One region of the Streptomyces sp. NPDC043680 genome, then DNA from elsewhere that is predicted to be linked to it. Evidence: riboswitches for the same ligand, from Rfam matches in the RefSeq annotation. Region 1 holds a riboswitch; the other holds the start of a gene.

The links. Region 1 has a riboswitch for glycine ahead of gcvP (aminomethyl-transferring glycine dehydrogenase). Riboswitches for the same ligand answer to the same signal wherever they lie in the genome.
Region 2: linked by a shared signal. The riboswitch ahead of gcvT (glycine cleavage system aminomethyltransferase GcvT) and the one ahead of gcvP (aminomethyl-transferring glycine dehydrogenase) in region 1 are both predicted to bind glycine.

The regions. Positions count from the first base shown of each region.
Region 1 is NZ_JBWKCE010000016.1:128,395-143,740, reverse strand. It holds gene AC0666_RS26625 (sugar phosphate nucleotidyltransferase) at 1-848, shown strand, start outside; gene AC0666_RS26620 (DUF881 domain-containing protein) at 961-1,866, shown strand; gene AC0666_RS26615 (small basic family protein) at 1,863-2,195, shown strand; gene AC0666_RS26610 (DUF881 domain-containing protein) at 2,201-3,010, shown strand; gene AC0666_RS26605 (FHA domain-containing protein) at 3,093-4,034, shown strand; gene ftsR (transcriptional regulator FtsR) at 4,103-4,867, shown strand; gene AC0666_RS26595 (bifunctional nuclease family protein) at 4,920-5,393, shown strand; gene AC0666_RS26590 (MerR family transcriptional regulator) at 5,585-6,223, shown strand; gene AC0666_RS26585 (DNA polymerase IV) at 6,303-7,700, shown strand; gene AC0666_RS26580 (PRC-barrel domain-containing protein) at 7,697-8,101, opposite strand; glycine riboswitch at 8,215-8,313, shown strand; gene gcvP (aminomethyl-transferring glycine dehydrogenase) at 8,513-11,398, shown strand; gene AC0666_RS26570 (DUF5999 family protein) at 11,559-11,765, opposite strand; gene AC0666_RS26565 (hypothetical protein) at 12,045-12,665, opposite strand; gene AC0666_RS26560 (glutamate-cysteine ligase family protein) at 13,161-14,696, shown strand; gene AC0666_RS26555 (CPBP family intramembrane glutamic endopeptidase) at 14,773-15,346, shown strand, end outside.
Region 2 is NZ_JBWKCE010000001.1:76,129-91,474, forward strand. It holds gene AC0666_RS00320 (cysteine desulfurase family protein) at 1-606, opposite strand, end outside; gene AC0666_RS00325 (thioesterase family protein) at 694-1,545, opposite strand; gene AC0666_RS00330 (trimeric intracellular cation channel family protein) at 1,588-2,244, opposite strand; gene AC0666_RS00335 (ABC transporter ATP-binding protein) at 2,764-3,852, opposite strand; gene AC0666_RS00340 (ABC transporter ATP-binding protein) at 3,858-4,880, opposite strand; gene AC0666_RS00345 (ABC transporter permease) at 4,991-5,992, opposite strand; gene AC0666_RS00350 (ABC transporter substrate-binding protein) at 6,132-7,898, opposite strand; gene AC0666_RS00355 (ABC transporter permease) at 7,940-8,932, opposite strand; gene AC0666_RS00360 (enhanced serine sensitivity protein SseB C-terminal domain-containing protein) at 9,461-10,201, opposite strand; gene AC0666_RS00365 (enhanced serine sensitivity protein SseB) at 10,278-11,012, opposite strand; gene AC0666_RS00370 (AAA family ATPase) at 11,124-11,780, opposite strand; glycine riboswitch at 11,970-12,073, shown strand; gene gcvT (glycine cleavage system aminomethyltransferase GcvT) at 12,257-13,372, shown strand; gene gcvH (glycine cleavage system protein GcvH) at 13,485-13,865, shown strand; gene glyA (serine hydroxymethyltransferase) at 13,882-15,138, shown strand.

The DNA of each region.
Region 1 (15,346 bases):
GGCTGAAGGTGGTCGTGGACGCCTCCAACGGCAGCGCCGGTCTCGTGCTGCCCAGCCTGCTGGGCCGGCTCGGGGTCGATGCGCTGACGATCAATCCGGGCCTGGACGAGTCCAGGCCGACGGAGACCGTGGAATCCCGGCGGGCCGGGCTGGTGCGGCTCGGCGAGATCGTCGCCTCGGCGCGCGCCGCCTTCGGTGTGCGCTTCGACCCGGTGGGGGAGCGGATCTCCCTGGTGGACGAGCGCGGCCGGATCATCGAGGACGACCGGGCGCTCCTGGTGCTGCTGGACCTGGTGGCCGCCGAGAGGCGCAGCGGCAAGGTGGCGCTGCCGGTGACCACGACCAGGATCGCCGAGCAGGTGGCGGCGTACCACGGCACGCAGGTGGAGTGGACGACGACCTCGCCCGACGACCTGACCCGGGTGGGCCGGGCGGAGAACACGATCTTCGGCGGTGACGGGCGGGGAGGCTACATCGTCCCCGAGTTCAGCAGCGTCTTCGACGGATCGGCGGCCTTCGTCCAGCTGATCGGGCTGGTGGCCCGTACGCAGCTCACGTTGAGCCAGATCGATGCGCGGATACCACGCGCCCATGTGCTCAAGCGCGATGTACCGACCCCGTGGGCGGTGAAGGGGCTCGTGATGCGGCGGGTCGTGGAAGCCGCCGGTGACCGTCAGGTCGACACCACCGACGGTGTGCGGGTGGTGGAGGCGGACGGGCGCTGGGCGCTGGTCCTGCCGGACCCGGCGGAGGCCGTGACGCACCTGTGGGCCGAGGGGCCCGACGACGCGTCCGCGCAGGCGCTGCTGGACGAGTGGGCGGGGGTGGTGGACGGCGCCGGGCACTGACCGCCGGGTACCGGAACACGTACGGCCAGGTCCGGCGGGCCGGGAGCGCCACAGCTGCGCCCCCGGCCCGCCGGACGGGTGCATTCGGTCGGGGCGGGGGCGTCATGCGACGATGAGCGGCATGTCGCAGCCGTTCAACCACCGGGGTTCGGCCTCGCCGCCCGCGCGCCCGGACGCGTCCATGTCGCTGCTGACGCATGTGATGGACCACAGTCTCGACGAGGGCTATGCGGAGGCGTCGGCCCGGCGGGAGGCCGAGGGCACGGCGGGACTGCCGCGGACCCTCAAAGCCAGGCTGGCGCTCGCCGCCGGCCTCGTCCTCGCGGCCATGGTGGTCACGCTCGGTGCCGCCCAGGCGCGCGTGGCGGCGCCCGTGCTGGCCAAGGAGCGCCAGGAGCTGATCGACCGGGTGCAGCGGGCCGACGAGCACGCGGACGGCCTGGAGCAGGACATCGAGCGGCTACGGGAGAACGTGGCGAGCCGCCAGCGCGAGGCGCTCAAACAGCACGGCGGTGACCAGGGACAGCTGGTGGCGCTGTTGTCGGGTGCCACGGAGGTACGGGGTCCGGGGGTCAAGCTGGTCGTGGACGACGCCAAGGGATCCTCCACGGGCGGCGGGGGCAAGCCTCGGGAGAACGCCGGCTTCTCCGACACCGGCCGGCTCCGGGACCGGGACATGCAGAAGATCGTCAACGGGCTGTGGCAGTCCGGGGCGGAGGCGATCTCGATCAACGGACAACGGCTGACGGCACTGTCGGCGATCCGCGCCGCGGGTGACGCGATACTGGTCGACAACCGGCCGCTGGTCCCGCCGTACGAGGTGCTGGCGGTGGGGGACAAGAAGCGGTTGGGGACCGCGTTCCAGGACTCGGCGGACGGCCAGTACCTCCACGTGCTGCAGGAGAGCTACGGGATTCGTTACACGCTGTCCGCCGTGGACGAGGTGCGGCTGCCTGCCGCGTCGAGCCTGACCGTACGTACAGCTACAGCAGAAGAGCCGAAGAAGGGTGCATCGTGATCGCGGTACTGGGCCTCGTGGCCGGAGTGGTGGTCGGACTTCTCGTCCGGCCCGAGGTGCCGGCCGTGGTGGAGCCTTATCTGCCGATCGCCGTGGTGGCGGCGCTGGACGCGGTGTTCGGCGGTCTGCGCGCGATGCTGGACGGCATCTTCGTGGACAAGGTCTTCGTGGTGTCGTTCCTGTCGAACGTGGTGGTGGCCGCGCTGATCGTCTTCCTCGGTGACAAGCTGGGCGTGGGCTCCCAGCTGTCGACCGGTGTGGTCGTCGTCCTGGGCATCCGCATCTTCTCCAACGCCGCGGCCATCCGCCGGCACGTGTTCCGGGCGTGAGGCCGATGAGTACGAATGACACCCCGCCCGAGGAACCGAACGTCCCCGAGCAGCCTCTGGAAGAGGGGAAGGCGTCGCAGGTCGCCGAGCCCCCGCAGACAGGTCGGCAGCGGCTGGCGGCGGGTCTGTGGCCGCCGCGGGTGAGCCGGGCCCAACTGATCGTCGCGTTGCTGCTGTTCGTCCTCGGTCTGGGGCTGGCCATCCAGGTGCGGTCCAACAGTGACAACAGCTCCCTGCGGGGGGCCCGTCAGGAGGACCTCGTACGGATCCTTGACGAGCTGGACGGGCGGACGAAGCGTCTGGAGGACGAGAAGCAGCAGTTGGAGGATCAGCGCAGGGAGCTGGAGAGCAGCTCGAACCAGGCCGAGGAGGCGCGCAGGCAGACCGTGGAGAAGGAGCGCCAACTCGGCATCCTGGCCGGTACGGTGGCTGCGCAGGGGCCCGGCATCACGCTGCGGATCACCGATCCCGGGAATCAGGTGCAGTCCGACCAGCTGCTGGACACGCTCCAGGAGCTGCGGGCGGCCGGGGCCGAGGCGATCCAGGTCAACGGGGTGCGCATCGTGGCGGGCTCGTATTTCTCGGACGAGGGCGGCGGCATCGGCATCGACGGTAAGAAGATCACACAACCCTACGAGTTCAGGGTGATCGGCAAGCCGCAGGATCTGGAGCCGGCGCTGAACATCCCGGGAGGTGTCGTGCAGACGCTGGAGAAGGAGCAGGCCACCGTCGCCGTCACACGGTCGGCGAAGATCGTTGTGGACGCCTTGCGGCCTGCGAAGCAGCCTGACTACGCTCGGTCGTCATCGTCGTGATGCGGGACGGAGAGCGGATGGGCCCACGCGGGCGGGTGCCTGCGGGGGGTCGACGCGCCGAAGTCGCGGTGCGTGGTGGAAACTGTCTGGTGGTTACGGACGTTGTGAGAATGTCCGGGTCGGCAGGTGTGTGCATTCGGAGTTCGTCCTGCCCCACGGGCGGGTCTGTTTCGGTCAAGGGGAATCGCCCGTGAAGTTGTTTGAGAAGTTGTTCGGCAAGAAGAGCCGTGAGGAAAGCGGTGCGGCCAGGCACCGTGCGGGGCAGGGGGAGGTGGAAGGGCAGGGCGACCGGCCGCTCTTCCGGGACGAGGTCGCCGGCCCGGGTGATGTTCCGGGTGCGCAGGGTGGGTCGGCTGTTGACCCTGCCGGTTCCGGCCGCATAGGTTTCGGTGAACCATCGACCTCAACCACGGGTGGAGGGTTTGCCCCCGACCCGTACGCCACCAATGCCTCCGCGGGGCAGCCGCGGCGCGAGGAGCCGTCCATGTCGGCCGAGCAGGTGTGCAGCAGGTGCGGGCACCGCAGCGATGCGGCGAGCCGGTTCTGCTCGAACTGCGGGGCGCCGCTGCGGGCGGGCCTGACGCCGGAGCGTGCCTCGGAGACCACGTCCACGATCTCGATCTCGGGCCTTGAGGCCTACGAGGCCGAGGCGTCGGGACAGCACGTGTCGTCCTCCCTGTCCCCCGAGGCCCAGGCCGCGGTGGAAGCACTGCCCCCGGGTTCCGCCCTGCTGATCGTGCGGCGCGGTCCCAACTCGGGCAGCCGCTTCCTGCTGGACGGTGAGCTGACCACGGCGGGCCGGCACCCGCAGAGCGACATCTTCCTGGACGACGTCACCGTCTCCCGGCGGCATGTCGAGTTCCGCAGGAGCCAGGACGGCGGTTTCACCGTCTCCGACGTCGGCAGCCTCAACGGCACGTACGTGAACCGCGAGCCGATCGACTCCGTCGCCCTGCACAACGGCGACGAGGTGCAGATCGGCAAGTACCGACTGGTCTTCTACGCGAGTCTGCGGGGTATCTGACCCTCCCCCAGACCCCGCCCCCGGCATGCCGGGAGGTGTCCCAGGGGGGACCCACCAGGGAAGGTCCCATGCTGCGTACCACGACCGGCGGTGCCGAGAAGAACGGCACCGCCGGCTCGGCCGGGCGGCTGGTGAGCATCGGCACGGTGCTCACGATGCTGCGCGACGAGTTCCCCGAAGTCACGATTTCGAAGATTCGTTTCCTGGAGGCGGAGGGGCTCGTCGAGCCGCGGCGCACGCCTTCGGGATATCGCAAGTTCAGCACGGAGGACGTGGAGCGCCTCGCCCGCATCCTGCGGCTGCAGCGCGACCACTACCTGCCGTTGAAGGTGATCCGCGAGCAGCTGGACGCGCTCGACCGCGGTGAGCAGATCCGCATCCCGGCGCCCACGGCGCACGGGGACGCCGCCGACCCGTCGGCGGCCTCCGCGGGATACCCGGAGGCGGCTCGGGAACGGCCCGCCGCGGCCCGGGTGGGCCGGGCCGAGCTGATCGCCGCGGCCGAGGTGGACGAGGCGCAGCTGGCCGAGTGGGAGTCGTACGGGCTGATCGCGGAGGAACCCGGCGGCGGATTCGACGGCGAGACGGTCACGGTGGCCCGCCTGGTGGCCGATCTGGGCCGCTTCGGGCTGGAACCCCGGCACCTGAGGGCGATGAAGGCCGCCGCGGACCGGGAGGCGGGCCTGGTGGAGCAGGTCGTGGCGCCGCTGCGGCGGCACCGCAATCCGCAGACCCGGGCCCATGCCGAGGCCACCATGAAGGAGCTCGCGGGGCTCTCCGTACGCCTGCACGAGGCCCTCGTGGAGACCGCTCTCGGGGTCCGTCTGCGCTGAGCGGCGAGGGCCCGACTACCCAAACCTGCCGGGCAGGTCCTAGGGTTGCTGTGTGAACGAGCTCGACGTTGTGGGTGTCCGGGTGGAAATGCCCTCCAACCAACCGATCGTGCTCCTGCGTGAAGTGGGAGGCGACCGGTACCTCCCCATCTGGATCGGACCTGGGGAGGCGACCGCCATTGCCTTCGCGCAGCAGGGCATGGCCCCTGCCCGGCCGCTGACGCACGACCTTTTCAAGGACGTGCTGGAGGCGATCGGCGAGGAGCTCACCGAGGTCCGGATCACGGACCTGCGGGAGGGCGTCTTCTACGCGGAGCTGGTCTTCGCCAGTGGGGTGGAGGTGAGCGCGCGGCCTTCGGATGCCATAGCGTTGGCCCTGCGCACGGGAACGCCGATCTACGGCAGCGACGGCGTGTTGGACGACGCCGGTATCGCGATTCCGGACGAGCAGGAGGACGAGGTGGAGAAGTTCCGCGAGTTCCTCGACCAGATCTCCCCCGAGGACTTCGGAACCGGCCCGCAGTAGAACCTCGGCCGTGCCGTCCGGTGGTCGCCCACGAAGCGCTGACAGCCCATTCGAGTAGCCTTTCCCCGGTACGGGGCACGGGAAACCACTCTCAGGGTGATTATCACTCGGCGTGCCGAGTGTGGCGATCGTTGACGCACCCCTGGTGACTGCCTACCTTCGAGGGGGCAGGTCAAGGACGGAGGGTCGGCGTGAGAGTCACGGGCGACGGTACGACCGGGGGCATCCCCGCACGGAGTGACAGTGGGCCGTACCCGCTCCACGGCAGTGCGGCCAGACCCGCGCGCCGTCAGCCGGAGGCGGCCCCGGCCGGCCCGGCGGGTGGCGATCCGGCACCCGAGCAGGTCGGCTACCGCGGACCGACGGCATGTGCCGCGGCGGGCATCACGTACCGGCAGCTGGACTACTGGGCGCGCACCGGGCTGGTGGAGCCCACGGTGCGCCCCGCGTTCGGCTCCGGCACCCAGCGCCTCTACAGCTTCCGCGACGTCGTCGTCCTCAAGATCGTCAAGCGCTTCCTGGACACCGGGGTGGCGCTGCAGAACATCCGCACCGCCGTGCAGCACCTGCGCGACCGGGGTTTCTCGGACCTGGAGCGCATGACGCTGATGAGCGACGGCGCCACCGTGTACGAGTGCACCTCACCGGACCAGGTGGTGAGCCTGCTGGAGGGCGGTCAGGGCATCTTCGGCATCGCCGTGGGGGTGGTCTGGCGCGACGTGGAGAAGGCGCTGTCGCAGCTCCACGGGGAGCGGGTCGACACCGGCGAGACGGTCCTCGGACACAACCCGGCCGACGAGCTGGCAGCGCGGCGCAACCGGGCCGGCTAGCCGGCGTCCGGCCGACGCCGGCCGGCCCGCACCCGTACGGACTCCCGCATTGTCAGTGGTGTGAGGCAGCATCGGTGCTGTGAGATCCGCGCCGACCATCCTCCACCTGGACATGGACGCCTTCTACGCCTCCGTGGAGCAGGCGTCGAAGCCGAGCCTGCGCGGGAAGGCCGTGATCGTCGGCGGGCTGGGACCGCGCGGGGTCGTCGCCACCGCCTCGTACGAGGCCAGGCGCTTCGGGGTGCACTCGGCGATGCCGATGGCCCAGGCCAGGAGGTTGTGTCCGAACGGGGCCTACCTGATCCCGCGCTTCACCCTGTACCGGGCGGTCAGCGATGTGGTCATGGCCCTGCTGCGGGAGCTGTCGCCGCTGGTGGAGCCGCTGAGCCTGGACGAGGCCTTCGTGGACCTGGAGGCGGGCGGCGCCGCCTTCGACGCGGTGAGCGCCCGTGCTGCCGGTGAGCGGCTGCGGGCCGAGATCCTGGCCGCGACCGGGCTGAGCGCCTCCGTGGGGCTCGCCGGCTCGAAGATGCTGGCCAAAGTGGCCTCCGAAGAGGCCAAGCCCGACGGTCTGCTGCTGATCGAGGTCGGCACGGAGCGGGAGCTGCTCGCGCCGATGTCGGTACGGACCCTGCCCGGAGTGGGGCCCGCCACCGGGGAGCACCTGCGGCGGGCCGGGATCACCACGGTGGGGGAGCTGGCGGAGGCCGGTGAGGACGAGCTGATCCGGATGGTCGGGCGTTCGCACGGGGTGGGCCTGTACCGGATGGCGCTGGGGCTGGACGACCGGCCGGTGGTCGCGGAGCGCGACGCGAAGTCCGTGTCGGTGGAGGACACCTTCGACGTGGACCTGCACGACCGGGTGCGGATCCGGGGCGAGGTGCAGCGCCTCGCCGAGCGGTGCGTGCAGCGGCTGCGGGCGTCCGGGCACTCGGGGCGCACGATCGTGCTGAAGGTCCGGCGCTACGACTTCTCGACGCTGACGCGCTCCGAGACGCTGCGGGGGCCCACCGATGATCCGGCGGTGGTGCGGGAGGCGGCGGGGCGGCTGCTGGAGGGCGTGGACACCACGGGCGGGGTGCGGCTGCTGGGGGTGGGGGTGAGCGGGCTGGCGGACTACACGCAGGAGGACCTGTTCGCGCAGTCGCTGGCGGCCGGGCCGGAGCCGGGCACCGGCGGGCCGGACGCCGCCGCCGAGCCCGGTGGTCCCGGAGGGTCCGAGGGCGACCGGGATGCGGCGGAGCCGCCCGTGGAGCCCGGCAGCGGGCCCGTCCGGCAGCGGCACTGGGCGGCCGGAAGCGACGTACGGCATGCGGTCTACGGGCCGGGCTGGGTGCAGGGCAGCGGGGTCGGGCGGGTGACCGTGCGGTTCGAGCAGCCGGGATCGCCGCCCGGGCGGGTGCGCACGTTCCGGGTGGAAGATCCCGAGCTGGAACCGACCGATCCGCTGCCACTGGTGGGCGGGACGGCCGGCTAGCCGGGGTGGTTCTCGTCGCCTGCGAGCCGCCCGAAATCGCGGTTCTCGGGCCCGGGGTCCTGCGGCGCGGGCCGGAAGTCGGAGGGGAGGGAGACGTCCAGGCCGTAGTGGTGGTACAGCTGGAGTTCCTGCTCGGGGGAGAGGTGGCGGCCGACGCCGAAGTCCGGGGCGTCCCTGATCAGGGAGCGTTCGAAGGGGACCCGGAGGCCGTCGCCGACCAGCTCGCTCGGTTCCAGGGGCACGAAGGCGTCGCGGCTGAAGAGCCCTGTGCGTACGGCCGCCCATTCCGGCACGCCTGTGGCATCGTCGAGGTAGACCTCGTCGATGGTTCCGATCTTGGTGCCGTTGCGGTCGAACGCCTTGCGGCCGATCAGGCTGCGCGGATCGATGTCGGTCTGCACGGTACCTCCATGTGATCGCAACTCCTCCGTAATGACTACAAAAGTGCATTTCCGGGGTGGGGGCCACTCGAAAGAGGTCCCGGAACCTCGCTGGTAGGCTGGGTACCGGCTGTTGACCCTGTGCGGGAGAGTCCTCCGAGTGAGTTCGACGGAGGCGCCGAAGGAGCAAATCCTCCCCGGAATCTCTCAGGCATACGTACCGCACGGACGAGGCCACTCTGGAAAGCAGGGGCGGGTACCGGGCGCGCAGTGCCGGTTCCCCTCCTCACCGACGGTGAAAGCCGGATCGTGCGGAAGACATCCCGCAGGGCCCGGTGAAGCTCTCAGGTTGAGATGACAGAGGGGGAGGCCGTCCGGGTGCCCGCGCCGTGGTGCCCCTCGCAGGTCGTACGACCCAGGAGGCCTCCGTACATGACCGCCAACCGCATTCCGCTCTCCCAGCTGGAGCGAGGCATCCCCTTCGAGCAGCGCCACATCGGCCCGGACGCCGAGGCGCAGGCCAAGATGCTCGCCCACGTGGGCTACGGCTCGCTGGACGACCTGACCGCCGCCGCCGTGCCGGACGTGATCAAGAGCGCCGAGGCGCTCGATCTGCCCGGGGCACGGACCGAGGCCGAGGTGCTGGCCGAGCTGCGTCGGCTCGCCGACCGCAACCAGGTCCTGACCTCCATGATCGGTCTCGGCTACTACGGGACCTTCACGCCGCCGGTGATCCTGCGCAACGTCATGGAGAACCCGGCCTGGTACACGGCGTACACGCCCTACCAGCCGGAGATCTCGCAGGGCCGCCTGGAGGCGCTGCTCAACTTCCAGACCGTCGTCGCCGACCTGACCGGCCTGCCGACCTCCGGCGCCTCCCTGCTCGACGAGGGCACGGCCGCCGCCGAGGCCATGACCCTGGCCCGCCGCGTGGGCAAGGCCAAGGGCAACGTCTTCCTCGTGGACGCCGACGCGCTGCCGCAGACCATCGCCGTGATCGAGACCCGCGCCGAGCCGATCGGCATCGAGGTCGTCGTCGCCGACCTGTCCGCCGGCATTCCGGCCGAGGTCGCCGAGCGCGGCGTCTTCGGTGTGCTGCTCCAGTACCCGGGCGCCTCCGGTGCCGTACGCGAGATCAAGCCGGTCATCGACCAGGCGCACGAGCTCGGCGCGATCGTCGCCGTCTCCGCCGACCTGCTCGCCCTCACCCTGCTGACCTCCCCGGGCTCGCTGGGCGCCGACATCGCCGTGGGCACGACCCAGCGCTTCGGTGTCCCGATGGGCTTCGGCGGCCCGCACGCCGGCTACATGGCCGTCCAGGACAAGCACGCCCGCTCGCTGCCGGGCCGCCTCGTCGGCGTCTCCGTGGACGCGGACGGCAACAAGGCCTACCGCCTGGCGCTGCAGACCCGTGAGCAGCACATCCGCCGTGAGAAGGCCACCAGCAACATCTGCACCGCGCAGGTGCTGCTCGCCGTCATGGCCGGCATGTACGCCGTCTACCACGGCCCGGACGGCCTGCGGACGATCGCCCGCCGCACCCACCGCTACGCGGCGCTGCTCGCGGCCGGTCTGACGGCCGGCGGGGTCGAGATCGTCCACGGCTCGTACTTCGACACCCTTACCGCGCGGGTTCCCGGCAAGGCCGCCGAGGTCGTCGCCGCCGCCCGCGAGGGCGGGGTCAACCTCTTCCAGGTCGACGCCGACCACGTCTCCCTGTCCTGCGACGAGACGACGCTGCGCGCCGACATCGAGGCCGTCTGGGCCGCCTTCGGCGTCAGCGCCGACATCGAGGCCCTGGACGAGACCACCGCCGACGCGCTGCCCGAGGGCCTGCTGCGCTCCGACGACTACCTCGCGCACCCGGTCTTCCACCAGCACCGCTCCGAGACCGCGATGCTGCGCTACCTGCGCAAGCTCGCGGACAAGGACTACGCGCTGGACCGCGGCATGATCCCGCTGGGCTCCTGCACCATGAAGCTCAACGCGACCACCGAGATGGAGCCGGTCACCTGGCCCGAGTTCGGCCAGCTGCACCCGTTCGCCCCGGTCGACCAGGCCGAGGGGTACCTCACGCTCATCACCGAGCTGGAGGAACGTCTCTGCGAGGTCACCGGCTACGACAAGGTCTCCATCCAGCCGAACGCCGGCTCCCAGGGCGAGCTCGCCGGCCTGCTGGCCGTGCGCGCATACCACCGGGCCAACGGCGACGAGCAGCGCACCGTCTGCCTCATCCCGTCCTCCGCGCACGGCACCAACGCCGCCAGCGCCGTGATGGCCGGCATGAAGGTGGTCGTGGTGAAGACGGCCGACGACGGCGAGGTCGACACCGACGACCTGCGCGCCAAGATCGAGCAGTACCGCGACGAGCTCGCGGTGCTGATGATCACGTACCCCTCGACGCACGGCGTGTTCGAGGAGCACGTCGCCGACATCTGCGCCCAGGTGCACGAGGCCGGCGGCCAGGTCTACGTGGACGGCGCCAACCTCAACGCCCTGGTGGGCCTGGCCAAGCCGGGTCACTTCGGCGGCGACGTCTCGCACCTGAACCTGCACAAGACCTTCTGCATCCCGCACGGCGGCGGCGGTCCGGGTGTCGGTCCGGTCGGTGTCCGGGCGCACCTGGCCCCGTACCTGCCCAACCACCCGCTGCAGCCGACGGCCGGTCCCGAGACGGGCGTGGGCCCGATCTCGGCCGCGCCGTGGGGTTCGGCCGGCATCCTGCCGATCTCCTGGTCGTACGTGCGCCTCATGGGCGGCGAGGGCCTCAAGCGCGCCACGCAGGTGGCGGTACTCGGCGCGAACTACATCGCCAAGCGCCTGGAGCCGCACTACCCGGTGCTCTACACCGGCCCGGGCAACCTGGTCGCGCACGAGTGCATCATCGACCTGCGCCCGCTGTCGAAGGCGACGGGCGTGAGCGTGGACGACATCGCCAAGCGTCTGATCGACTACGGGTTCCACGCGCCGACCATGTCCTTCCCGGTGGCCGGCACGCTGATGATCGAGCCGACCGAGTCCGAGGACCTCGCCGAGATCGACCGCTTCTGCGACGCGATGATCGCCATCCGCGCCGAGATCGAGCGGGTCGCGGGCGGCGAGTGGCCGGTGGACGACAACCCGCTGGCGAACGCCCCCCACACGGCGGCCGCGCTCGGCGGGGAGTGGAACCACCCGTACACCCGTGACGAGGCCGTCTTCCCCGGCGGGGTCACGGCCGCGGAGAAGTACTGGCCGCCGGTGCGCCGTATCGACGGTGCCTTCGGCGACCGCAACCTGGTCTGCTCCTGCCCGCCGCTGGACGAGTACGACAACTGAGCGGCTGCCGGAGCGGGTTGCCGTACGGCGACCTGACATATTCGTATGACATGACCGTATGAAGAAGGGGCCGGTCCGGGATGATGAGTCCCGGGCCGGCCCCTTCTCGGTTCCGTGCTGTTCCCTGCGGTTCCGTGGTGCTCTTGCGTGCGGTCGCCGGTCAGGCCGCCTTCACCACGTGCGCCGCCGCGAGCGGACGGTGCGGTGCGATGATCTGGCCGTCCGGCAGCAGCTCACCGGTGTCCTCGAAGAGCAGGACACCGTTGCACAGCAGGCTCCAGCCCTGCTCCGGGTGGTTTGCCACCGGCTTGGCGGCCTCCCGGTCGGCGGAGTCGGCTGACGGGCATGCTGGCTGGTGCTGGCACATGGATGCGTTCTTTCGCTGCGGTGTGGTCTGTGTGCTGCGGCTCGATGCCTTGTTCATGGCCGCCCCCCGTTTTCAACGTCTTGGTTTGGTCAGGATCCCAGTGTTGCCCTCCGGACCGGAGTCCGCAGGGATTTCCCGGCAGCTGTCCTCATACATTGATGACGCATCACTCGTGCGGGCGGTTCAGGTCAACTCCCCTGTCATTTCGGGTGGTTCGCAGGTGGCCCGAGTGGGCTAGACCGAATGGGTCGTTCGGGTCAGTGCCCGTATCAGGCCTGCTCAGGCGGCCGGTGCGGCCACCGACGGGGGGAGCGGCGGGGCGGGCGGAGTCAGCCGGTGGGTCAGCACCGGCAGCAGTTCGGACACGGGATGCGGCCGGTACGCGGCGATGCCGGGCGGCGCCGGCGCCAGCGGCACCAGCAGGTCCGCGGCGGCCGGCAGGCCGGCGGAGGCGTCCGCACCCACCGCCCCGTGCAGCCACAGGGTCAGCATGTACAGCTCCGGTACGGACAGCAGTCGCGGCTGGTAGCTCTTGCCGAGCGACTCCGCCTGGCGCAGGGCGCGTTCGGTGGCTGCCACGTAGGGGCCCTCGAAGAAATGGGAGAAGGCCCACCCGTCCGGCGTCAGCCGGGTGTCCGCGGCGGCGACGTAGCGGTCGCCGCTGCGGATCAGGAACCGCCAGCCGGTCAGCCGGGTGCGGGGCGGGCGGCCTCCCGCAGCGAGCTGGGAGATGTTCAGCCGGTCGAGGACGTGGACCGGCAAGGGGAGTTCGGCGGTCAGCGGCCCTTGCAGCGCGCGCAGGGACGGGGTGTGCGCCTCGTGCACGGCGGTGGGGGAACCGAGTGCCGCGAGGACGCTGCGCAGGGCGGGCGCGGGAGCCGGAGGGACATGCAGCGGCATGGTGGGTCGCCTCTCACTTGGGAGACCTGTGGAACGGGGCAGGTGCGGACGGCGCTGTCGCATTCTGGGGCCAGAGGGGGGCTGAGGGGCAATGGCCGCGCGCCAACTCTCTGCCTCGTTTGCGGAGTTTATACGACATGTGTTCACCCAGTGTTTCGGCTAGCTGTCCCACCTATTGCGGACAAGGCGCTTACCGGTCCCGCTGCGATGGCTTTCATGCCGGATAGCCGCGAACAAGTCGGGCTGACCTCGGAGGCTACCGGAAAGGGGCTCGGCTGGAAAGCGCCCATAATCTGGAACCGGCAAAACCAACGCGGAATTTGCAGTCGACGGCTTGCCAGGTGAATGTGCCATAGCGCCCGTCGGCCAAACCGGCGCACGCTCCCCGCCACGCACGCTTCCCCGGGCGTTATGGATCACGCCCGCGGGGCATCATCGACCGTACACGCGAGCCTGGGTGTGCGGGGCCAGGCCACTTGAGGAGGGGACGCTTCGATGGGGGAGAAGGTCGTGGCGGGCGGATTCGACCTGTCCGATCGGCATCGGTACCGCAGGAAGCTCCACGAGTGCCTGGAGGGGCTGGAGCGGCTCCTGGCAGAGAAGAGATTCGATCGACCCAAGAACATGATGGGGTTGGAGATCGAGCTGAATCTCGCGGGCGCTGACGGGTTGCCGCGCATGGTGAATGCACAGGTGCTGGAGAGGATTGCGAGCACTGATTTCCAAACCGAACTCGGAATGTTCAACCTGGAGGTGAACGTACTTCCGCACCGGCTCGGCGGCCGGGTATTCGACCAGCTCGCCGAGGAACTGAGCACGGGGCTCGCCTATGCCCACCGGCAGGCCGCGGACGTCGACGCCGGAGTGGTGATGATCGGCATCCTGCCGACGATCACCCGCTCCGACCTCGTCACCGCCAATCTGTCGGCGGTGGACCGCTACTCGCTGCTGAACGAGCAGATCCTGATGATGCGCGGCGAGGACTTCCGGCTGGACATCGACGGCGTCGAGCGGCTGACGTGGAGCACCGGTTCGATCGTCCCCGAGGCCGCGTGCACCTCCGTACAACTGCACCTGCAGGTGACACCGGGCCGCTTCGCCGACGTGTGGAACGCGGCGCAGGCGGTGACCGCCGTGCAGATAGCCGTCGGCGCCAATTCGCCGTTCCTGTTCGGGCGCGAGCTCTGGCGGGAGTCCCGGCCGCCGCTGTTCACCCAGGCCACCGACACCCGCCCGCCCGAACTGCAGGCGCAGGGGGTGCGGCCGCGGACCTGGTTCGGCGAGCGCTGGGTGGAGTCGGCGTACGAGCTCTTCGCGGAGAACGTCCGCTACTTCCCCGCGCTCCTGCCGATCTGCGACGAGGAGGAGCCGCTGCGCGTCCTGGCGGAGGGCGGGGTGCCGAGCCTGCAGGAGCTGGTCCTGCACAACGGGACCGTCTACCGCTGGAACCGGCCCGTGTACGGGGTCGCCGACGGGGTGCCGCACCTGCGGGTGGAGAACCGGGTGCTGCCGGCGGGGCCGACCGTCGCCGACGTGGTGGCGAACGCCGCGTTCTACTACGGGCTCGTCCGCACCCTCGCCGACGAGCCGCGGCCGGTGTGGACCCGGCTGCCGTTCGCCGAGGCGGAGGCCAACTTCGACGCGGCGTGCCGGTACGGGATCGACGCCCGGCTGAGGTGGCCGCGCCGCGGCCGGGGCGGCGGGCTGGCCGGCGTGTCCGCCGTACGCCTCGTCCTGGACGAGCTGCTGCCGATGGCGGCGGCCGGGCTGGACGCCTGGGGCATCGAGCCCGCCGACCGGGACCGCTACCTCGGCATCATCGAGGAGCGCTGTCAGCGGCGGGTGAACGGGGCGACCTGGCAGGTGGACACCTATCACCGGGCACTCGCGTCAGGGATGGAGCGGGACGCCGCGCTGGCCGCGGTCACCCGCCGCTACAGCGAGCTCAGCCACCGGGGCGAACCGGTGCACACCTGGCCCGTCGGAGTGGTGGAGGAGGAGGTGGACGCCCCGCTGCCGCTGCGGCGCTGAGCCGGGGCCGCCCGGCGCGCGAGGCCCGTGATCCCGTTCCCCCGGTGAAGAGGCAGTATGGGGTGGTCGGAACGGGATGGCGGGACGGGAGGCGGACGTGCGGGCTGAGCCGGAGCCGGTGGTCGAGGCGGCGCCAGGCAGCGGGCGAGGGGTACTGCGCGCCGAGACGCTGCTCGTGCTGGCGCTGTCGCTGGGCGCGAGCGCCGTCTCCGCGCTGATCAGCTTCATCGGCTCGCTGACCAAGCCCGGCGGCCTCAAGGACCAGGCCGCCACGCTGAACGGTTCGTACGCCCCGGGCCGGCCCTGGCTGGACCTGGCCTGGCAGCTGTTCGGGATCGCCACCGCGCTGGTTCCGGTGCTGCTGGTCGCCCACCTGCTGACCCGGGAGGGGGCGCCGGGCCTGCGGGTCCTCGGCCTCGACCGGACCCGGCCGGCCTGGGACCTGGGCCGGGGCGCCGTGGTCGCGGCCGGGATCGGCAGTGCGGGGCTGGCCTTCTACCTGGCGGCGCGGGCGGGCGGCTTCAACCTGACGGTCGTGCCGGAGGCGCTGCCCGACGTGTGGTGGAAGTTCCCCGTACTGGTCCTCTCCGCGGTGCAGAACTCCGTGGTGGAGGAGGTCATCGTGCTGGCCTACCTGCTGCGCCGGCTCG
Region 2 (15,346 bases), on a different contig from region 1:
GACGGTCATGGCGGCGAGCCCGCTGTCGCCGAAGCGGACGTCGAGCTGCCCGACGGCCTGGACGGCGTCGGAGTGCAGGGGGATCCCGAACTCGGCGGCCACCGCGGCGAGTTCGTGCACCGGCATGACGGTGCCGATCTCGTTGTTGGCCCACATGACGGTGGCCAGCGCCACGTCGTCGGGGTTGCGTTCGACGGCTTCGCGCAGGGCCTCGGGGTGCACCCGCCCGTACCGGTCGACCGGCAGGTACTCGACCCGGGCTCCCTCGTGCTCGGCGAGCCAATGCACCGCGTCGAGGACGGCGTGGTGCTCGACGGGGCTGGCGAGCACCCGGGTCCGGGCGGGGTCGGCGCCGCGGCGGGCCCAGTAGAGGCCCTTGACGGCGAGGTTGTCGGCCTCCGTGCCGCCGGCGGTGAAGACCACCTCGCTCGGCCGAGCCCCGAGCGCCTCGGCGAGGGCCTCGCGGGCCTCCTCGACGGTACGGCGGGCGCGGCGGCCGGCGGCGTGCAGGGAGGAGGCGTTGCCCGTGGCGGCGAACTGCGCGGTCATCGCCGCGGCGGCCTCCGGGAGCATCGGGGTGGTGGCTGCGTGGTCGAGGTAGGCCATGATCCCCCGATTCTACGAGCCCCGGCCCCCGGACCGTACGCCGGTGCGACGGGGCCGGCGTACGGCCCGGGGACGCGCAGTGCGGGGCTAGCGCGGGGCGCGGGCCAGTTGGCGGGACTGGGCCACCAGGCGGTCCGCCGAGTCCCAGACCTCGGCGTCCTCCTCCAGGAAGCCCCCGGCCAGGTTCCGCGTGGTGATCGCGATGCGCAGCGGGCCCGGCGCCGGCCGCTGGCGGATGTGCGTGGTGAGCTCCACGGTCGGGCTCCAGCCGATCAGGCCCAGGTCGAAGCAGGTCGGCGGGAGCGCGTCCACCGCCAGCAGCAGCGAGAACGGGTCCGCGTCGCGGCCGTCGGCCAGTTCGAACCAGGCCCGCATCTCACCCTTGCCGGACGGCGCGCCGAGCGCCCAGCCCGCCGTGGCCGGGTCCAGCCGCAGCCTGAGCCGGTCCACGATCGCGTTGCTGCCGGGGATCGGGGCCGGGCCGGCCTCCGGGCCGAGGCAGTCCTCGTAGGGCGGCATCTGCGGCGGCACGGCGGTGGTGCGGACGTCGTCCGGGAGGGCGGCGAGGTCGCCGTAGGAGGCGAGGACGCGGATGCGCTCGACCTCGGCGCCGTTCTCGTCGTACTGGAAGAGGGAGGCCTGGCCGGTGGAGAGGGTGCGCCCCACGCGGACGACCTCGGTGCGGACCACGGCGGGGCCGGGCACCGAGGAGGTCAGGTAGTGGGCGGAGACGGTGAACGGGTCCGGGTGCGGCAGGGCCGCCGACAGGGCCCGGCCGACCAGGGCCAGCAGGTAGCCGCCGTTGACGGCGCTGATGATGGTCCATCCGGCGGAGAGCTCCGCGTCGTACACCCCGGGCTCGTCCGCGCGTGCGGTGAGGGTGGTGTCGCGGTCGAACTCGCTGTCGCCGATGGAGGCCTGGGCCGCTGCGTAAGACATGGAACGACCCTACAACGGCAAGCTACTAAGCGGTAGCTTTTACTACGGCTCTTCGGCCACTGCGGAACGGCGGTTCCAGGCCAGCGGGGCCCGCCAGTGGAAGCGCATGGCGAGGAGGCGCAGCACGAAGGTGGTGACGATCGCCAGGGCGGTGGTCAGGGCGTTCAGGACGTCGAAGCCGATGAAGACGGCCACCATGGAGGAGCCGACGGTGGCGGGGACGGCGTACATCTCGCGGTCCCGCAGCAGCCGGGGCACTTCGCCCGCGAGGACGTCGCGCAGGACGCCGCCGCCGACGGCCGTGGCCAGGCCGAGCGCGGCGGAGGCGGTGAGGCCGAGGCCGAACTCGTAGGCCTTGGTGGTGCCGGTCACGCAGAACAGGCCGAGGCCGGCGGCGTCGAAGACGTTGATGGCGGTGTTGATCCGCTGGACCTCGGGGTGCAGGAAGAAGACGATCGCGGCGGCGATCAGCGGGGTGACGAAGAAGCTGAGTTCGCCGAAGGCGGCGGGCGGGACGGCGCCGATGACGAGGTCGCGGAAGAGGCCGCCGCCGAGGGCGGTGACCAGGGCGAGGACGGCGATGCCGAAGACGTCGAAGTTCTTGCGGACGGCGAGCAGGGCGCCCGCCGTGGCGAAGACGAAGATGCCCGCGAGGTCCAGGGCGTGCTGGATGCCGGGCGGGAAGAGATCGTGGAGCACGGCCCCATTGTGCCGCTCGCCTGGCCGGCGGCCTTACAGAGCCGGGCCGCTGCCGGCCCGGCGGCCCGGCGCTCCCTCGGCCGGGAGCCGTCCGCGGCTGCCGGCTCACGCCGACCCGGCGCCCGGGGGCACCCGGTCAACGGGCGCGGCGGGCGCCCCGGCGGGCACGGCTTGGCTGCTGCGCGCCCGCGGCCGCGCCGCGAGGCCCGGCCTCTCCGCGCCCGAACGGCCACCCCAGCACGCAGCGGGCCGGCCAAACCCGGCACCCGCAGGCTGGGCCGGGGCCACCCGCGGTCGGCAGGCATGCCCGACGCCCCGGCGGGCACGCGTGGCTGCTCCGTGCCCGAACGGCCACCGCGGCGCCCGGGCCCGCGAGGCACCCGGCCGGGCGGGACGCACGGCGGGGCCAGGCGCGCAGCCTGGGGTGCGCGGACCCCGCCGGGCGCGGCGCGGGGGAAAAGTGAGCCGGTGGCCCGGGGGCGACCGCTACTCGGCCCGGGTCACCGGCTGGCTTCGGGGTTACTCCGAGACCACCGCCACCACGTCCGCCGCGCCCGGCAGGGCGGGGTCGCCCGGGGCCTGGTCGGGGGCGTTCTCCGGGTGGTGGCAGGCCACCTGGTGGCCGGTCACCGGCGCCGCCAGCGGCGGCTCCTGCGTCGTGCAGATCTGCGTGGCCTTCCAGCACCGCGTGTGGAAGCGGCAGCCGGAGGGAGGGGAGATGGGGGACGGGACGTCACCCTTGAGCAGGATCCGCCCGCTCTTCGCCCCGCGCCTGCGCGGGTCCGGCACCGGCACGGCCGACAGCAGCGCCTTGGTGTACGGGTGCATCGGGCTCTCGTACAGCGACTTGCGGTCGGTCAGCTCCACGATCTTGCCGAGGTACATCACCGCGATCCGGTCGGACACGTGCCGGATGACCGACAGGTCGTGCGCGATGATCACGTACGTGAGGCCGAGTTCCTCCTGGAGGTCGTCCAGCAGGTTGACCACCTGGGCCTGGATCGACACGTCCAGCGCCGAGACCGGCTCGTCCGCGACCACCAGCTTCGGCTTCAGGGCCAGCGCCCGGGCGATGCCGATGCGCTGGCGCTGGCCACCCGAGAACTCGTGCGGGTAGCGGTTGTAGTGCTCCGGGTTGAGGCCCACCAGGGAGAGGAGGCGCTGCACCTCCGCCTTGAGCCCGCCCTCCGGCTCCACGCCCTGGAGCTTGAAGGGGGCGCTCACGATGGTGCCCACGGTGTGCCGCGGGTTCAGCGAGCCGTACGGGTCCTGGAAGATCATCTGCACGTCGCGGCGCAGCGGACGCATCCCGGCGACCCCGAGGTGCGTGATGTCGCGCCCCTCGAACTCGACCGTGCCGCCCGTCGGCTCCAGCAGGCGCGTGATCAGCCGGCCCATGGTCGACTTGCCGCAGCCGGACTCGCCGACCACGCCCAGCGTCTCACCGCGCCGGACGTCGAAGTCGATGCCGTCCACGGCCTTGACGGCCCCGACCTGCCGGCGCAGCAGCCCCTTGTTGATGGGGAAGTGCTTGACCAGGCCGGTCACCTTCAGCAGCGGCTCCGCTTCGGAGGCGGAGTCCTTCGCGGGGACGGGGTCCTTCTTCATGTCGGTCACAGCTTCGGCGCAATCTCTTCGGTCCAGATCCGGGTCCGCTCCTCCTGCGACATGTGGCAGGCGGACCAGTGCCGGCTGTCGTCCTCGGTGAGCTCGGGCCGCTGGGTGCGGGTGATGCCGCCCTTGGGGACGTCGGCGTAGGGGCAGCGGGGGTTGAAGGCGCAGCCGCTCGGGATGTTGATGAGGCTGGGCGGGGAGCCCTTGACCGGGATCAGGCGCTCGGTCTGGTCGCGGTCGATGCGCGGCATGGAGCCGAGCAGGCCCCAGGTGTAGGGGTGGCGGGGCTCGTAGAAGACCTTCTCCGCCGTGCCGCGCTCCACGCACCGGCCGCCGTACATCACGAGGATGTCGTCAGCCATCTCGGCGACCACGCCGAGGTCGTGCGTGATCATGATGACCGCGGAGCCGAACTCCTTCTGCAGATCGCGGATCAGGTCGAGGATCTGCGCCTGGACGGTGACGTCCAAGGCGGTGGTCGGCTCGTCCGCGATGAGCAGTTCGGGGTTGTTGACGAGCGCCATCGCGATCATCGCGCGCTGGCGCATACCGCCGGAGAACTCGTGGGGGTACGCGTCCACGCGCCGGTGGGGCTCGGGGATGCCGACCCGGTCGAGCATCTCGACCGCCCGGGTGCGGGCGGTCTTCTTGTCGACGCCCTGGTGGGTGCGGTACGCCTCGATGATCTGCTTGCCGACCGAGTAGTACGGGTGCATCGCGGACAGCGGGTCCTGGAAGACCATCGCCATCTTGCGGCCGCGCAGCTTGCGTACGTGGTCCGCGTCGGCCCGGACGAGGTCCTCCCCGTCGAGGACGACCTGGCCCGAGATGTGCGGGCGGCTGCGCGCGTTGCCGGTGCGGTGCAGACCCATGATGGCCAGCGAGGTCACCGACTTGCCGGAGCCGGACTCGCCCACGATGCCGAGCGTCTTGCCGCGCTCCAGGTCGAAGGAGAGCCCGTCGACGGACTTGACCAGGCCGTCGTCGGTCGGGAAGTGCACCTTGAGGTCGCGCACCGACAGGAAGGCGCCGTCGCGGGGGCCGGCCTGCTCGGGGACGAACGCGGGCCCGTCCTCGGGGGTCGCACCGGAGCCGGGGCCGGCGGTGCCGGAAGAAGAGGAAGGGGTCTCGGTCACGTCAGCCTCACGCGCGGGTCGATGACGGCGTACAGCATGTCCACGATCAGGTTGGCCATCACCACGAACAGCGCGGCGAGCAGGGTGACACCCATGATCACGGGGAGGTCGCCCTGGCCGATGGCGGCGACGGCCGCCGTCCCCAGACCCTGGAAGTTGAAGGTCGTCTCGGTGAGCACAGCACCGCCGAGGAGTCCGCCGAGGTCCAGGCCGAACATCGTGACGATCGGGGTGAGGGTGGAGCGCAGGGCGTGCTTGCGGATGACCACGCCCTCCTTGAGTCCCTTGGCGCGGGCGGTGCGGATGTAGTCCTCGCCGAGCACTTCCAGCATCGTGGCGCGGGTGATGCGGGCGTAGGTGGCGGCGAAGAGGAAGGCCAGGGTCACCCAGGGCAGGATCATGGAGTTGAGCCAGGCCACCGGGTCTTCGGTGAGGGGTTTGTAGTTGGAGACGTCCAGCCAGCCGAGGCTGTAGACGAAGATCGCGGGGGCCACCATGCCGGTGAAGAAGATCGGCAGGGAGACGCCGGCGAGTGCGCCGACCATCACCGTGCGGTCGATGGCGGTCCGGCGTTTGAGGGCGGAGACGACGCCGGTGGCCACACCTGCGAGTACCCAGATGACCGCCGCGCCGAGGGCGAGGGACAGGGTGACCGGCATGCGGTCGACCATGGTCTCCCAGACGGGCGCCTCGGTCTTGAAGGAGTAGCCGAAGCAGGGCGCCGCGCAGTGCGTGACATCGGTGCCGCCGTCGTAGTCGCGGCCGGCGAAGATGCCCTTGACGAAGGTCAGGTACTGCTCGGAGATGGGCTTGTCGAAGCCCATCTTGACGCGGATGCCCGCCAGGGCGGTCTCGTTGGTCTCGCGGCCGGCGTACATGAGCGCGGGATCACTGCCGGTCAGCTTCGGGACCGCGAAGAAGATGCCGAAGGTGACCACGGAGACCACCAGCAGCGTGGCGGCGACGTTGAAAAGCCGCCGTATGAGGTAGACGAGCACTGCAGTCGGCCGCCCGGGGCGGGCGGCTGCCGTCCCTCGTGGGGACGACAGCCGCCGCCTGCGGCCTTCACCTGCCCTTCGGACTAGCGCATGTGCGGTGAAGGCACTTACTTACTTGCCTGCTGAGCTTGACTTTCGGTTACTTGGCAGCGATGCCCACGGTGGCAAGGTCGATCTTGCCCATGGAGTCGTTGAAGTAGACGTTGGTCAGGCGCGGGTTGTGGTAGACGAAGGCCTTGTCGAAGTTGATCGGCAGGTAGAGCGCCTTCTCCATGACCTTCTGGTTGATCTGGGTGTAGAACGGCGCGGCTTCTTCCGGCGTCTTGGCGGCCGCGGCCGTCTTGAACAGCTGGTTGATCTCCGGGTCGTTGATCATCGTGTAGTTGTTGTTGCCGTTGGGCTGGATGAACGAGCCGTCGACCAGCGGCTGCAGGAAGCCCGAGCCGGAGTTGTAGTCGGCACCCCAGCCCATGACGATGATTCCGTAGTTCTTCTTCTTCACGTTCTCGGGCGAACCGATCGTGGAGGAGGAGAGCTTGCCGTCGTACTGGTCGATGGTGACCTTGATGCCGACCTTGGCGAGGGACGCCTGCAGGGACTCGGCGGTCTTGACCTCGGGGGCGCGGTTGTTGCGCACCGCGATGGTGGTCTCGAAGCCGTCCGGCTTGCCACAGGCCTTGAGGGCCTCCTTGGCCTTGGCCTCCTGCGGCTCGCCCTTCGTCAGGTTGTACGGGTCGTAGCTCTTGTCGGCACCGGGGATGCCGGGCGGCAGCATGTTGGCGCCGAGGTCACCGCTGGTCGGGCCGCCGCGGGCGGTCTGCAGGGACTTCGGGTCGGCCGCGTAGATGACGGCCTTGCGGCACTCGATGTTGTCGAAGGGCGCGACCGTCGTCGGGAAGGCGAAGTAGCGGATGTAGCCCGTGAACGGGTTGTCCGCGTTCTTCTTGAGGTTCTCGTCCTTGAGGACCTTGTTCTTGCCGGCCTGCTGCATGCCCGTGCCGTCGATGGCGAGGTCGATGTCGCCCGACAGCAGACGCGCGTCCATGTCGTCCGGGTTGGTGGTCACCGTGAAGGAGACCTTGTCCGGCAGACCCTTGCGGATCGTGTCGGTCTTCGGGTCCCAGTTCTCGTTGCGGACGAAGGTGGCGCCCTTGCTCGCGGTGAAGCTCTCCACCTTGTACGGGCCGGTGGAGACCGGCTTGTTGGTGTAGGTGGCGCCCGTGTCCTTGGCCGCCGGGACCGGCGAGGAGGACGGCATGGCCAGCAGGTAGCTGAAGTCGGAGTTGGCGCTCGCCAGGTTGAAGACGATCGTCTTGTCGTCCGGCGTCTCGACGGACTTCAGGCCCATCTTGTTGGGGTCGGTGTCCTTGTAGGGGCCGGGGTACTTCTGGCCCTGGTCGAGGATGTCGATCAGGTACGTGGGACCGCCGGACAGCACGTCCTGCGCGAAGACGCGCTCGATGCCGTACTTGATGTCCTTCGAGGTGATCGGCGAGCCGTCCTCGAACTTCACGCCGTCCTTGAGCTTGAGGGTGTACGTCTTGCCCTCGTTGCTCAGCACCGGCAGGGCCTCGGCGAGGTCCGGGACGAGCTTGCTGCCGTCCTTGCCCGGCTTGCTGTCGTAGGCGAGCAGCTGGCGCACGTAGAGGCGCTGGATGTCCCACACGAAGCCGTAGTAGGCACGCGCCGGGTCGAGGTAGTCGACGTCCTGCGGCGACCAGAGCTTGAGCTCACCGCCCTTGGCGTCCGAGGGGTTCACGAAGCCGGTGGTGGCCGCGTTGAAGGCGGCGGCGCCGTTGCCCTTGCCCTCGTCCTTCTTGTCGCCGTCCTTGCCACCGCACGCGGCGGTCAGGGACAGGGCGGCGATCACTGCGGTGATCGCGAGTGCCTGCTTTCTGCGGATCACGGTTGTCCAACCTCCATTGGTGGGTGAATCGGTGAAGCGGTTCAGCTGCCCTTGGGGTCGAGTGCGTCACGCAGCCCGTCCCCGAAGAGGTTGAACGCCAGGACGGTGATGAAGATCGTGATACCGGGGACCACCATGTATGTGGGGTCGTCCTGGTAGATGGGGACGGCGTCGGAGAGCATCTTTCCCCAGGAGGCGGTGGGCGGCTTGACGCCTGCGCCGAGGAAGCTGAGGGCCGCCTCCGTCAGGATGTTGGTCGGGATGATCAGCGTCGAGTAGACGAGGATCGGTGCGACCAGGTTGGGCAGCAGCTCCTTGACCAGGATGTAGCCGCGGCCGGCCCCGAGGCTGCGGGCGGCCTCGACGTACTCGCGTTCACGCAGGGAGATCGTCTGGCCCCGGACGATACGGCCGATGTACGGCCAGCCGAAGAAGCCGATGACGACGATCAGCACGCCCATCCGGACGCCCGAACCCTCGAATCCCCACAGGGAGTTGGGGACGACGGAGACCAGGGCGATGGTGAACAGCAGTTGCGGGAAGGCCAGCAGCAGGTCCATCGTGCGGCTGATGACTGCGTCGACCCAGCCGCCGAGGAACCCGGCGAGCGCGCCGAGCAGGCTGCCGATGACGACGGAGACGAAGGCCGCCAGGAAGGCGACGACCAGCGAGATGCGGGCGCCGAAGACGATCCGGCTGAACACGTCGCGTCCGTTGGTCGGTTCGACGCCCAGCAGGAAGTCGGAGCTCATGCCGCCGAAGGAGCCGAGCGGCGTGCCGAGGTCCGGGTCGATCAGGTCCTCGTGGAACTCGTTGGGCGGATGGCCCAGCAGGCTCACGATCTGCGGGGCGAAGACCGCCACCAGGATCAGGAAGATCACGATCACGCCGCCGGTCAGCGCGACCTTGTCGCGCTTGAGCCGCATCCAGGCGATGCGGCCGGGCGAGCGGCCTTCGATGGCCTTGGCAGGGACGTCGGCTACGGACACGGGTGCGGGCGATTCCGCGCTCGTGTCATGCAGTGGTGCCGTCATCGTGGTGGGGACCCCTCTCGGCCGACGGGTGTGCCGGCCCATGCCCGCCGCTGTGGCGGCGTTGGTGCGGAGTGGCGCTCGGAGTGCGTGGTGATACGCAGTACGCGTGCTGAGGTGCAGGAATGGCAGATGGTGCGGTACGCGGTGCTGTGCAGGTGCTGCCTGGGCAGCCGTGCAGGAAGACGAGCGAAGTGCAGGTGCCGAACCGCGTCTTGGAGGACTGACCGGCTCTTGGGTGGGGAGTCTTCATCGGGCCCGCGATCAGCCGCCAGACCCGCAGACCAATGGATGCGTAACCGTGATGTGAGGGTCGGGTTCCCGTTATCCGGACTTCGCTCTCGCCTCAGCGGAGCAAGCCCGTCTGTTCGGTACGCAATCGGACATGGCACCCAACTCGCCGGACTCGCATGCCTTTTGGGCCCACATCCACGGCGAAATCCGGACAAGGCGAAGGCCGCAGGGAACGGTGGTTCCCTGCGGCCTCGGGTGGCGCCCTGTCCGGATGTCTCAGGGTCCGGGCAGCCCCGGTCAGTAGGCCGGAGCGTGGCCCTCCCGGTCGTAGAAGGGGCGGGTCTGGGCCCGCAGCCACATCGCGACGGGGTCGTGCTCGTCCGCCAGCGCCACCGTGCACACCGGTACGCCGTCGGGGACGGCGCCGACGGACTGGCGCATCATCTCCCGTACGGATTCCAGCGCGGGCGCGGAGGCGTCGTACAGGTCGAGCCCCACCGCCAGGTACGGGGAGCCCAGCGCGGGCTGCACCCACGCGCGGCGCAGCGAGCGCACGGCGGGCGTGCGGTGCGCGTGCTGGGTCAGCAGCCCGTAGAACTGCGGGAGCTCCAGGGTGGGCTCGGAGAGCCGCAGCGGGCCCGCCGGCATCCGGTCCAGCCCGGTGGCGATGCGGCGCAGATCGGCCCAGGGGATGCCGAGGCCGCCGCCCTGGGCGTGCGGGTTCAGCCACAGGCCCCAGCGGTCCGGGTAGAGGGCGCGGGCGATGTCCCGGCCGGTGACCACCTCGTAGCCCCGGTTCCAGCCGCTGGCGGCCAGCTCCTGGGGGGAGGTGGCGCAGGGCGCGTATCCGAGGCCCTCGATCTCCATGCCGCCGTACTGGGCGTCGGGGGAGCCCGGCTGCCCCTGCCACAGCAGCATCCACAGCCGGCCCTCGGCCAGGGCGTGCAGGAGCGACTCGTAGCCCTCATAGCGCCCGGGAGTCACCTGGCGCATCATGTGCTCGACCTGCCCGGCCGCGGCCGTGCCTGACGCACTCACCCGGTACCCCTCTTCGTCCGCTTCGTCCGCGCGAGCGCACGGCATACACCCGTATCGGCCACCAGCTTAAGCGGCCCTACGGGAGGTAGAAGGGGCGTACGCGCTCACAAATGAAGTCGACCACCGGGTCCTCGGCGGCGTCCAGCAGGATCAACTGCACGGGCCAGGGCGGCGGAACGCGGGTCAGGGCCCGGCCGAGGGCCTCCAGCGGGGCATTTCGCATCTCGGCCTCCCATCCCACCAGTCGGACACCGATGTACAGCTCCGGGGCCCCGCCCTCGACGCTGGCGAGGCAGCGGTGGGCGGCGGCGACCACCCCGGTGGCGCGGAACTCCTCCGCGGCGGCGGACAGGAAGTCCACCGGGTCCTCCTGCCAGTCCGGTTCGTACAGCCGCACCCGCCCGCCGCCGGCCGGGCCGTCGAGCGGGGTGCGCCCGGTGCGGCAGAGCTCGGCGACGGCCGGGGGCGGCAGCGGCACGCCGACGGCCCCGCCGGGGTTCACGGCGATGCCGAGCTGTGGGGGCAGCCCGCGCGCGAACTCGACGGCGGGGGCCACGGCGAAGTCCAGCGCGGGGCCGGCGCAGGCGCGCAGCTGGCCCTCCGAGCTGTAGACGGGGACGAACGCGGCACCGCCGATGTCCATGGTGGGCAGGGTCAGACCGGGCCCGTCCGGGCTCCCGCCGGCGGGCAGCGGCACCCAGACCCGGCTGCGCCCGAGCACCTCGACGATCCGCGCACCGGCGTCCGCCTGCCCCAGCGCCGCCCCGAGCACCTGCTCCAGCTCGTTCTCCGGCCAGCCGCCGCCGTGCATCTACGCCTCCGCTGTTTCGCCCAAGGTCTGCCCGCCCGAGATTAACGGCTCGGCGTGGACGGCTCGGGGCGCACCCCTGTCCCGGGGCTCCCCCGCCCGGAACGCCCCCGATCACTGCCCGCGGAAGGCGATCCGGGTCACCCGGGAGGCCGCCGGGCGGTCCAGCAGCACCACCGAGGCGCAGCCCGCCGGCAGCCGCCCCGACTCGGCGGCGCGCAGCAGGCGGGCGGCCGCCCCCCGGTGCCGGGCGAAGGCGTACGCCGACACGCCGCGGCCCCGGGCCGCCTGCCCGGACAGGGCCTCCTGGGGGGTGGTGTCCAGCAGCAGCAGGTGCAGGGCCCGGCCGCGGCGGCGCGCCACCGCCGCGAGCAGGGCCCGGACCCAGGCCTGGGTGCCGCAGTCGTGGACCACCGCGGAGGCTCCGGAGCGGAGCGTGCGCCACAGCCCCCAGTAGTGCGCGGCGCGGACCAGCGGCCGGTACACGGCGTACGGCAGGGCCCCGGGCATCCGCTGCTCCCAGCGCTCGCGGACGTCCTGCGAGTCGATGCCGCGGCCCTGCGCGGCCCGTCGGATCAGCGTGCTCTTGCCGCCTCCGGGCAGGCCGGAGACCACGACGATGTCCCCCTCCGCGAAGCCGAGCCAGCGCGGGCCCCGCGTCCCGCGTCCGCGCAGGTCGCGTACCGGAAGGACCTCCTCGGCGCGGCTGCGCTGGGCCGGCACCCCGTCCACGGTCCCGGTCGTCGCCGCCAGCAGTCCGAATCTCCGCACGGTGACCGCCTCCCCCCGATCCGGGTCCTCACGACCCCATGCCCACTGAATGTAAAGAGACGGTAATCCGGCGGCGGCGGTTCCGGCCGGGCCATCTCACGTCCGCACGTTCTTGCGGGCCCACCCGCCCGATCACCCCCGGGGCGTGCAATGATGTGCGCCATCTGGACCAACTGCATACCGGCCGCTTGAATCCGCGCGGGAGAGTCCCGGCAGGCCTACAGGCCGTGTCCGGGCGCCGAAGGAGCAAGTTCCTCCCTTGAATCTCTCAGGCCCCGTACCGCGTGGATGAGGCAGATCTGAAAAGCGAGCAGCGCCGCCGTCCGCCGTGACGGAACCGGCGCACGCTCCACCCAAGGTGCAAGTCGACGCATCCCGGCCGGGCCGGGACCTTTCGGCGAACCTCTCAGGTTCCGATGACAGATGGGGAGGACCGTCCTCGTCATGTCATGCCCTGGGACCCGGGAGCCACACCCATGAGCAACGCCCCCCGCCTGACCGCCCTCGATGCGCTGCACCGTTCGCTCGGTGCGACCATGACCGATTTCGCGGGCTGGGACATGCCCCTGCGGTACGGCAGTGAGCGCGACGAGCACAACGCCGTCCGCACCAAGGCCGGCCTGTTCGACCTGTCCCACATGGGCGAGATCACGCTGACCGGCCCGGAGGCCGTCAAGGCCCTGGACTACGCGCTGGTCGGCAACATCTCCACCGTCGGCGTCGGCCGCGCCCGCTACACGCACATCTGCCAGGAGGACGGCGGGATCGTCGACGACCTGATCGTCTACCGCCTCGCGGAGACCGAGTACATGGTCGTCGCGAACGCCTCCAACGCCCAGGTCGTGCTGGACGCCCTGACCGAGCGCGCCGCCGGCTTCGACGCCGAGGTCCGCGACGACCGCGACGCGTACGCGCTGATCGCCGTGCAGGGCCCGGAGTCCCCCGGCATCCTCGCCTCCCTCACCGACGCCGACCTGGACGGGCTGAAGTACTACGCCGGCCTGCCGGGCACGGTCGCGGGCGTGCCCGCGCTGATCGCGCGTACGGGCTACACCGGCGAGGACGGTTTCGAGCTGTTCGTCGCCCCCGAGCACGCCGTGGAGCTGTGGCAGGCGCTGACCAAGGCCGGCGAGGGCGCCGGCCTGGTCCCGGCCGGCCTCTCCTGCCGCGACACCCTGCGCCTGGAGGCGGGCATGCCGCTGTACGGGCACGAGCTGACCACCGCCCTGACCCCCTTCGACGCGGGGCTGGGCCGGGTCGTGAAGTTCGAGAAGGAGGGCGACTTCGTGGGCCGCGCCGCCCTGGAGGCCGCCGCCGAGCGCGCCGCCACGAACCCGCCGCGCAAGCTGGTCGGCCTGGTGGCCGAGGGCCGCCGCGTCCCGCGTGCCGGCTTCCCCGTCGTGGCCGACGGCCAGGTCATCGGCGAGGTCACCTCGGGCGCCCCGTCCCCGACGCTGGGCAAGCCGATCGCGATGGCGTACGTGGACGCGGCCCACGCCGCGCCCGGCACCTCCGGCGTCGGCGTGGACATTCGCGGTACGCATGAGCCGTACGAGGTCGTGGCCCTGCCGTTCTACAAGCGGCAGAAGTAACGCTCCGTACCCCGGCCCGGCCGGGCCGGCCGGCCCCGGCCGCCTCCCGAGCCGTCTCAGTACGCAAGACCACTGTTCGTTCGCACTCCCCCGCATCCAGGAGAATCAGGTCATGAGCAACCCCCAGCAGCTGCGTTACAGCAAGGAGCACGAGTGGCTGTCGGACGTCGAGGACGGCGTCGCGACGGTCGGCATCACGGAGTTCGCGGCCAACGCGCTCGGTGACGTCGTCTACGCCCAGCTCCCCGAGGTCGGCGACACGGTGACCGAGGGCGAGACCTGCGGCGAGCTGGAGTCGACCAAGTCGGTCAGCGACCTGTACTCCCCCGTCACCGGCGAGATCGTCGAGTTCAACCAGGACGTCGTCGACGACCCGGCCCTCGTGAACACCGCACCGTTCGAGGGCGGCTGGCTGTTCAAGGTACGCATCACGGACGAGCCGAAGGACCTGCTCTCCGCCGATGAGTACGCCAAGCTCACCGCCGGCAACTGACCCCCAGGGGACCCTGATGTCTGTTCTGAACACCCCTCTCCACGAGCTCGACCCGGACGTCGCCGCCGCCGTCGACGCCGAGCTCGTGCGCCAGCAGTCGACCCTGGAAATGATCGCGTCGGAGAACTTCGCTCCGGTCGCCGTCATGGAGGCCCAGGGCTCGGTCCTGACCAACAAGTACGCCGAGGGCTACCCCGGCCGCCGCTACTACGGCGGCTGCGAGCACGTCGACGTGGTCGAGCAGATCGCGATCGACCGCATCAAGGCGCTCTTCGGCGCCGAGGCCGCGAACGTCCAGCCGCACTCCGGTGCGCAGGCGAACGCCGCCGCGATGTTCGCGCTGCTGAAGCCGGGCGACACGATCATGGGCCTGAACCTGGCCCACGGCGGTCACCTGACCCACGGCATGAAGATCAACTTCTCCGGCAAGCTCTACAACGTGGTCCCGTACCACGTCGGCGAGGACGGCCAGGTCGACATGGCCGAGGTCGAGCGCCTGGCCAAGGAGTCCAAGCCGCAGCTGATCGTCGCCGGCTGGTCCGCCTACCCCCGCCAGCTGGACTTCGCCGCCTTCCGCCGCATCGCGGACGAGGTCGGCGCGTACCTGATGGTCGACATGGCGCACTTCGCGGGCCTGGTTGCCGCGGGTCTGCACCCGAACCCGGTGCCGCACGCCCACGTCGTCACCACCACCACGCACAAGACCCTCGGCGGTCCGCGCGGCGGTGTCATCCTGTCGACGCAGGAGCTGGCCAAGAAGATCAACTCCGCGGTCTTCCCCGGTCAGCAGGGCGGCCCGCTGGAGCACGTGATCGCGGCCAAGGCCGTCTCGTTCAAGGTTGCGGCCTCGCCCGAGTTCAAGGAGCGCCAGGAGCGCACCCTGGCCGGCGCGAAGATCCTCGCCGAGCGCCTGGTCCAGGACGACGTCAAGGCCGTGGGCGTGGACGTCCTCACCGGCGGCACCGACGTGCACCTGGTCCTGGTCGACCTGCGCAACTCCGAGCTGGACGGCCAGCAGGCCGAGGACCGCCTCCACGAGGTCGGGATCACGGTCAACCGCAACGCCATCCCGAACGACCCCCGGCCGCCGATGGTCACCTCGGGTCTGCGGATCGGTACGCCGGCCCTGGCCACCCGCGGCTTCGACGCGGAGGCCTTCACGGAGGTCGCCGACGTCATCGCGGAGGCGCTGAAGCCTACGTACGACAGCGCGGCCCTGAAGGCGCGCGTCTCGGCGCTCGCCGCGAAGTTCCCGCTGTACCCGTCGCTCTAGGCAACGGCTTGGGAGGGCCCGGCCTTGCTTCGCACAGGGCCGGGCCCTTCTCGCGGTCCGGACCCGCGGTCCTGTACGTCGAGACCGCGACAGCCGCCGTACAGGCCGGCGTAACCGTCCCCCGCACGAACTGACGTACGCTGATGAACCGGGCAAGGGTGCCCACGAGGTGCCCTTTGCCCAAATCCCTGCAAAGTCCGCCCCTCCG